One region of the Enterobacter chengduensis genome, then DNA from elsewhere that is predicted to be linked to it. Evidence: predicted binding sites of a transcription regulator. Region 1 holds the regulator's gene; the other holds the start of a gene.
What was found. Region 1 encodes PurR, which represses purine synthesis genes. Its sites were predicted from a motif close to CANGCAAACGTTTGCNTG; they were not measured.
Positions count from the first base shown of each region.

Region 2: a site for PurR is predicted at 2,237-2,254, ahead of tusA (sulfurtransferase TusA). Genes of this name have one in related genera too.

Region 1 is NZ_CP043318.1:2,215,788-2,220,011, reverse strand. Features, by position in the region: gene sodB (superoxide dismutase [Fe]) at 1-38, shown strand, start outside; gene FY206_RS10940 (MFS transporter) at 77-1,243, opposite strand; gene cydH (cytochrome bd-I oxidase subunit CydH) at 1,406-1,495, opposite strand; gene purR (HTH-type transcriptional repressor PurR) at 1,793-2,818, shown strand; gene punR (DNA-binding transcriptional activator PunR) at 2,836-3,747, opposite strand; gene punC (purine nucleoside transporter PunC) at 3,862-4,224, shown strand, end outside.
Region 2 is NZ_CP043318.1:4,727,996-4,732,219, reverse strand. Features, by position in the region: gene FY206_RS22955 (MFS transporter) at 1-847, shown strand, start outside; gene FY206_RS22950 (DcrB family lipoprotein) at 851-1,408, opposite strand; gene FY206_RS22945 (7-cyano-7-deazaguanine/7-aminomethyl-7-deazaguanine transporter) at 1,481-2,146, opposite strand; gene tusA (sulfurtransferase TusA) at 2,314-2,556, shown strand; gene FY206_RS22935 (IS110 family RNA-guided transposase) at 2,827-3,762, shown strand; gene yhgN (NAAT family transporter YhgN) at 3,869-4,224, opposite strand, start outside.

The sequences.
Region 1 (4,224 bases):
TTAACTGGGAGTTTGTGGCGAAGAACTTCGCCGCGTAAGAGACACGCAGAAGGGTTCGCCCTTCTGCGTTTTTGGCTTAATCCGCAGCGCAGGCTGCTTCGGGCTGTTTACGACCCGACGTCATCACCAGCAGCAGGCCGAGCGCGGCAACGATCGCCCCCATCACCGGCACAAAGCTGTATCCCAGCCCTCCTGAAATCACGGCCCCACCGGCCGCCGCCCCGAGCGCATTGCCCAGGTTAAAGGCACCGATGTTGACCGACGACGAGAGCCCCGGCGCTTCATGCGCAACGCGCATTACGCGCATCTGCAGCGGCGGCACCACGGCAAAGGTGGCTGCGCCCCAGACAACCATCGCGATCGCGGCGCCGACTTCATTCCGCGCCAGCCAGGGAATTGCGATCATGATGACAATCAGCAGGGTTAAGAAACCCTTCAGCGTCCCGCTCACGGAACGGTCGGCAAATTTCCCACCGAGGTAGTTGCCGATCGAGAAGCCCACGCCAATCAGCACGAGCATCGCGGTAACAAAAAGAGGCGTTGCGCGGGTGATGTCATGCAATACCGGTGAAATATAGGTGTAGAGGGTAAACATCGCCCCTGCTCCCAGCACGGTGGTGAGCAGCGCGGAGAGCACCTGCGGGCGCATCAGCACCGACAGCTCTCTGCGCACGTCAGGACGTTCTCCCGCGCTGCCTTTCGGCAGGGAGAAGAACAGCGCCACCATCGCGACCACGCCCAGTCCGGCCGTCGCCAGGAAGGACATCCGCCAGCCAATGACCTCGCCCAGCCAGGTTGCCGCAGGCACCCCGCCGATGTTCGCGATGGTCAAGCCCATAAACATGGTTGCTACGGCACTCGCCTGCTTATGTTTAGGCACCACGCTGGCAGCAACGACCGACCCCAGCCCAAAGAACGCGCCGTGGTTAAGGCTGGTCAGAATGCGTGACAGCATCAGCGTGGTGTAGTCCGGCGAAATGGCCGAAAGCACGTTACCCAGGGTGAAGATGGCCATCAGGAATATCAGCGCATTGCGGCGCGCGCGGTGCGAAAGGAGAAGCGTCATCAGCGGCGCTCCTACCATCACGCCGATAGCGTAGGCGCTGATCAACATCCCGGCAGCAGGGATCGAAACGTCTACGCCCCGGGCGATAACGGGCAGTAGCCCCATCGGGGAGAATTCAGTGGTGCCAATCCCAAAAGCGCCAATCGCCAGGGCCAGCAGGGGAAAATTGATTTTCATGCGTCAACTCCGGATGCCGTGTCATGTGGTAACACAGAACAAAGAAGCAGAAAGCATGACATCAATCACAAAAAATGAGAAGTTAACAAAATGGCAAAAAATTTTTGCCTGAGAAGTAACAATCCGGGAAACTGGGAGGAGAAGGCTCTCCCCCCGCGTAAATCAGTGCAGCGCAGCCGTCAGACCCGCCGCGACAATCAGAGCCAGCACAACAACGGTGGTGAACAGCGAAAACTTCAGATCGGAACTCATCAATTTTTCTCCTTTTAATCCCCCCACGAAAAGTGAGCTTGCTCATTTTTGCACAGATTACGTCAAAAATCTTCCTGGATTTATACTGATAACCACTTTACCTCTTCCCCTTTTCATCAAGATAGGACAAAATTCCACGCTAAATTTATTAGCGTACCGGCCATTGACCCCCTCCTGACGTCCCGTGTCGTTTTCCCGGCGTGCCGCAATTCAACATTGCGAGATAAGGGTGAGAGAAGGCAAACGTTTACCTTCAAGTTTTTCAGGAGTTTAGGATATGGTCTGGAGTGACATTTAATGGCAACAATTAAAGACGTAGCAAAACGCGCAAACGTTTCCACTACAACCGTATCACATGTAATTAACAAAACCCGCTTTGTGGCGGAAGAGACGCGCAACGCCGTCTGGGCAGCGATCAAAGAGCTGCACTATTCGCCAAGTGCGGTTGCGCGCAGCCTCAAGGTTAATCACACCAAGTCCATTGGTTTGCTGGCGACCAGCAGTGAAGCGGCCTATTTTGCCGAGATCATTGAAGCGGTAGAAAAAAACTGCTTCCAGAAAGGCTATACCCTGATTCTGGGCAACGCGTGGAACAGCATTGAAAAACAGCGCGCCTACCTGTCGATGATGGCGCAAAAGCGCGTGGATGGCCTGCTGGTGATGTGTTCCGAGTACCCGGAATCCGTGCTGTCGATGCTCGAAGAGTATCGCCATATCCCGATGGTAGTGATGGACTGGGGTGAAGCGCGCGCGGACTTCACCGACTCCGTGATCGACAACGCCTTTGAAGGCGGCTATATGGCGGGCCGTTATCTGATCGAACGCGGCCACCGCGAGATTGGCGTGATCCCGGGTCCGCTGGAGCGCAACACCGGCGCGGGCCGTCTGGCCGGCTTTATGAAAGCGATGGAAGAAGCGCTGATTACCGTGCCGGAAAACTGGATCGTGCAGGGCGACTTTGAGCCGGAGTCAGGCTACCGCGCGATGCAGCAGATTGTCTCCCAGCAGCACCGTCCGACCGCCGTTTTCTGCGGGGGCGACATCATGGCCATGGGCGCGCTCTGTGCGGCCGACGAGCTGGGTCTGCGCGTGCCGCAGGATATTTCCGTGATCGGGTATGATAACGTGCGTAACGCGCGCTTCTTTACCCCGGCGCTGACCACCATTCACCAGCCGAAAGATTCGCTGGGTGAAACGGCCTTCAACATGCTGCTCGACAGGATCGTCAACAAACGTGAAGAGTCGCAGTCCATTGAGGTCCACCCGCGCCTGATTGAACGCCGTTCCGTTGCGGATGGTCCGTTCCGCGACTACCGTCGCTAATCCCTTTACGGGGCCAGCTATGCTGGCTCCCGTAACCATTCCCGGTTTAGCGTTTCGCTGTCGCCCAGATAATCCAGCAGCCAGGCCATCGCTGGCGAGACATCATTTTGCTGCCAGGTCAGGCAACATGCCGCATCCGGGAACGGATTCTCAAGCGTCAGCGCCACCCACTCTCCGGTATCGATGCGCGGACGCGCAAAATGAACGGGCACCATCGCGACGCACAGCCCGGCGCTGAGGCACGTCGCCGACGATTCCCAGTCAGGCGCCACCACCCGCCGCTGGTTGTCCAGCAGCCAGGTGATACGCTTGGGCAATGAACGGGAGGTATCCTCCAGCACCAGCGACGGCCAGTTGCGCAACGTATCGTCGCTCAGTGGCCCTTCCATCGCCGCCAGCGGGTGATCGCGTGCCACCACGCATTTCCAGCTCAGCATCCCCATATCGCGGAAGGCGTAACGTCCCCCGACCGGGATCGCCTGCGTGGCGCCAATCGCCATCTCCACCCTGCCGTCCGCCAGCGCGTCCCATACGCCGTTGAACACCTCCTGGGAGACCCGCAGCTCGACGTCAGAAAAATGGCGATAGAAATCGACGATCATTTGCCGGGTGCGCTCGGGCTTCACGATGTTATCCACCGCGATGGAGAGATGTCCCCGCCAGCCGTTGGCGATCTGCTGGCACTGCTCGCGGGTGATCTGCATTTTTTTGATAACAGAACGCCCTTCCTTCAAAAACCACGCGCCTGCGGGCGTCAATTCCACGTCGCGATGCCGCCGTTCAAACAGCGGAACCGCCAGCCACTCCTCCAGCTGACGCACCGTGTAGCTGATTGCCGAAGGGACGCGGTGCAGCTCCTGCGCCGCACCGCTAAAGCTGCCGTTGCGCGCGACAGCATCGACCACTTCAAGAGAATAATCTGACCACATTTTCTGCCTGCAAAAAATTTGAATGCACCCGCCAAATATTAGCGTTTCACAAGCCGCTTTGCACTCCCTACACTCTGCGCCAACGTACACCTGCCTCCTCAGGAGAATAGAAGAATGCAACCCAGGAAAGGATTTTTAGTCTGGCTCGGCGGCTTAAGCGTGCTGGGCTTTTTGGCCACCGACATGTACCTGCCGGCGTTTGCCGCGATGCAGGAAGATCTGCAAACCCCTGCTGCGGCCATCAGCGCCAGCCTGAGCTTATTCCTCGCCGGTTTTGCTTTCGCCCAGCTGCTGTGGGGACCGCTCTCGGATCGCTTTGGCCGTAAACCGGTCCTGCTGCTGGGTCTGGCCATTTTTGCCGTCGGCTGCCTGGGGATGCTGTGGGTGCGTGACGCTACCTGGCTGCTGGTGCTGCGCTTCATTCAGGCCGTGGGCGTCTGTGCCGCGGCGGTGACCTGGCAGGCGCTGGTCACCGAC
Region 2 (4,224 bases), 2.5 Mb from region 1:
CGGTATTGGGCAAAGCCTGGCGGGAACCGGCTCGACGCTGTGGGGCGTGGGGGTGGTTGGCGCGCCGCACATTGGCCGGGTGATCTCCTGGAACGGGATTGTCACTTACGGCGCGATGGCGCTTGGGGCGCCGCTCGGCGTGGCCTGCTATGCGCTTGGCGGGCTATATGGGCTTTCCATCACCATTATGGCGGTCGCGCTGCTGGCGATCCTGTTTGCGCTGCCGCGCCCGAAGGTGAAGGCCAGCAAGGGCAAGCCGCTGCCGTTTCGGGCGGTGCTGGGACGCGTCTGGCCGTACGGCATGGCCCTGGCCCTGGCGACCACCGGTTTCGGCGTCATTGCGACCTTCATTACCCTGTTCTACGACGCCAAAGGCTGGGACGGCGCGGCCTTTGCGTTAACCCTGTTCAGCTGTGCGTTTGTTGGCGCCCGCCTGCTTTTTCCTAACGGCATCAACCGCCTGGGCGGGCTGAACGTGGCGATGATCTGCTTTGCGATAGAGATTGTCGGGCTGCTGCTGACCGGAATAGCGATGGTGCCCTGGGTCGCGAAGGTGGGCGTGTTTCTCGCGGGGGCAGGCTTTTCCCTGGTCTTCCCGGCGCTGGGCGTGGTGGCGGTAAAAGCCGTGCCGCAGCAGAATCAGGGCGCGGCGCTGGCGACCTATACGGTGTTTATGGATATGTCGTTAGGCATTACCGGCCCGCTGGCGGGGCTGGTGATGGCCTGGGCAGGCGTGCCGGTGATTTATCTTGCCGCGGCGGGTCTGGTGGTCATTGCGCTGCTGCTGACGTGGCGGCTAAAAAAAGGGCCCCCGGTGCAGGCACCGGAGGCCACGTCATCATCGTGAAGGTTACTGGATCACGATGGTGTTAATGATGTTTTCAGCCGCCGTCTGCGCTTTCTGCTGATCTTCCGCTGGCAGGGTGATCTGCAGGGTCAGCAGTTTGTTATCGACCTTGCCCAGCACGACAGAAGACCAGGCGGTCTGGCCTTTGGCGGAGATGATGCTGTCCAGCTGTTGCAGCGTGTGGCCTTTCAGCTCGATGGATTTATTGGTCACCACCTGCAGCTGCGGGTCGCGGCCGCGCTGCTGATCTTCCAGACGTTTGGACAGCACGGCCAGGTCTTCGCTGGTGTCGTCGCCCACAATCACAATGACCGCTTTCTGCCCGGTTGCGTCGGAGTAAACGTGCATGTTGTTCGCCTGGGTGCCCAGCTTGCCGCTCTGGTCAGTCATATCGGCTGGCAGAGAGAAAGTGAGTTTGCCATCCATCAGATTCACCGGCTGACCGGTCGCGTTGCTCTCTGCGGATGCGCCCTGAGCAGGCGTTTTCGTGTCGCTGTTATCACAGGCTGCAAGACCCACAACCAGCAGGCCAATCCCGACATATTTAACCAGATTGCGCATTGACTTCTTCCTTTCGATAAACGGCCATAACGGCTCATTTGCTCATCTTATCACAACTGATAAAGCGAACCCTTAACCAGCCTGCAATGCCGTGATTTCAGATTTATCTGCCAGCCTTTTCAGCAGCATATTGAGCAGTAAGCCGTACATCGGCAGGAAGAAAACAATGCTGATGAGGACCTTGAAGCAGTAGTCCACCAGCGCGATTTCCATCCAGTGCTCGGCCATGAACGCGTCCGGGCTGCGCCAGAAGGCTATGAAGAAGAAGGCCAGCGTATCGCTCACGTTACCGAACAGCGTGGAGGCAGTAGGCGCCATCCACCAGCGATGGTTCCGACGCAGGCGGTTAAACACGTGCACGTCGAGGATCTGCCCCAGCGCGTAGGCCATAAAGCTTGCCGCAGCGATACGGGCGACAAACAGGTTGAATTGGGTTAACGCCTCGATGCCCTGCCAGCTTCCCATATAAAACAGAGACGACACTACGTACGAGATGAACAGCGCCGGAAGCATGACCGCAAAAATAATGCGGCGAGCCAGCGGGGCGCCAAAGATACGCACGGTTAAATCCGTGGCGAGGAAAATAAACGGAAAGCTGAACGCGCCCCAGGTCGTATGGAAACCAAAGATGGAGATCGGGAGCTGCACCAGATAGTTGCTGGAGGTGATCACCAGCAAATGGAAAAGCGAAAGCCAGAACAACGCTTTTACGCGCTGTGATTCAGAAAACTGCGTCATATTGTGACCTTTTTATACGTTGGGGTGAGGGAACCCAATAAAAACCGCAGCATGATACTGCTTTAGCCGGACATTGCAATGGTTGATTTTTACGCAATCGTTAACCTGGTTTGCATTGCGCGCAACCGGGCGTAAACTACAGCCGTTTTTACCAGACCGAGAAGACCATGACCGACCTGTTTTCCAGCCCAGACCACACCCTTGATGCCCAGGGCCTTCGCTGCCCGGAACCGGTAATGATGGTGCGTAAAACCGTGCGCAATATGCAGTCCGGTGAAACGCTGCTGATCGTTGCCGACGACCCGGCCACGACCCGCGATATTCCCGGTTTTTGTACCTTTATGGAGCATGAGCTGGTGGCACAGCAGACAGAAGCGCTGCCGTATCGATATTTGATTCGTAAGGGCTAAGTTTTGTAGGCCGGGTAAGACGAAGCCGCCACCCGGCAAAAATACGTCCTCTGCGGCCTGATGCCCTTGTATGTTTAAAGTCACTTCAGTTACCCGTCAACAGACGGGTAAACTGTCACTGAGTTTGACCTGATGCCACAGCCCGTTAGCCCTCTGGGTTTCCAAGCCCGCGGGTGAGCTCATGGCGTGGCATCAGTTTTCCTGTTAACCCGAACAGCTGCCTGGGCGGCCTGTGCCAGCCCGTATATTACAAGGCCGGGAGACTCGAACATGACTGAACATACCAACGTTGGCATCGATATCGCCAAAGAGACCTTTGATGTATTTATCAGTCCTGACGGGATTTTTCTTCATCTGGATAATACCCCTCAGGGCCATCAGCTACTCCTCGACGCCCTTTCATCCCGTACCGTTACACGCATCGTGATGGAAGCCACGGGGCGCTACCACAACCTGCTTGCTGCCACGCTTGAACTTGCCGGGCTGCCTGTCGCCGTCGTTAATCCTGCTCAGGTCAAACACTTCGCCCGCGCTCTCGGGACGCTGTTCAAGACAGACCCGAACGATGCCCGCATCATCTGCGAGTTTGGCCGCAGGATGACACCGGATATCAGACCCGCTCCGGACGAACAGACGCAGCGTCTCGCCATGATGGTATCCCGCCGCCGCCAGTTGGTGGACAACAGAACCATGGAGCAGAACCGCTACGGCTCCTGCACTGATGAGCTTATCCGGATGGGTATCAAACGGCATATTGACTGGCTTAACGCAGAGATAAAGGACACGGATGACGACATCGACCAGCAGATAAAAGTGATGCCGCTATGGCAGGAGAAAGTGAAGCTGCTGGAAGAAGTCAAGGGTATAGGACGGACAACGCTGGCGGTTCTGCTGTCGATGCTGCCGGAGCTGGGACAACTTAACAGACGTAAAATCAGCGCACTGGTAGGCGTGTGTCCTTATGCCCATGACAGCGGAAAGATGAAAGGAAAACGATGTATCTGGGGAGGACGAAGTGCGGTGCGTGCAGCGCTGTACATGGCGGCAATGTCAGCGGTGCGTTATAACCCAACCATACAGGCTTTTTTTGAGAAACTGAGAAGCAAGGGAAAAGCCTTTAAAGTGGCGATGACAGCCTGCGTCAGAAAGCTGGTAACAATCCTGAATGCGATGGTGCGGGACAATAAAAAATGGGCGGCAGCTTAGTCGTCAGCTGTTGACTTTAAACACAGCTGCTCACCCCGGCCCTCTCCCACGGGGAGAGGGAGAAAACACTAAAAACGGCAATCTTTGATTGCCGTTTTGCGTTTACCTAGCCTTTCATCCACGCGCGGATCCCGTCCAGGAACATCTGCGTCGCCATCATCACCAGAATCAGCCCCATCAGGCGTTCCAGCGCGTTCACCCCTTTCTCGCCCAGCAGGCGCAGGAACAGCGAAGACTGCAGCAGGATAATAAACGTCCCGCCCCAGGCGATCAGTAGGGCAATCACCAGGTGGCTCATCTGGTTCGGATACTGATGCGAAAGCAGCATCAGGGTGGCCAGAATGGTCGGCCCCGCGACGAGGGGAATCGCCAGCGGCACGATAAACGGCTCTTCACCCGCGGGCAGGCCGCTGCTGCTGCCTTCCGCGCTCGGGAAAATCATCTTAATGGCAATCAGGAACA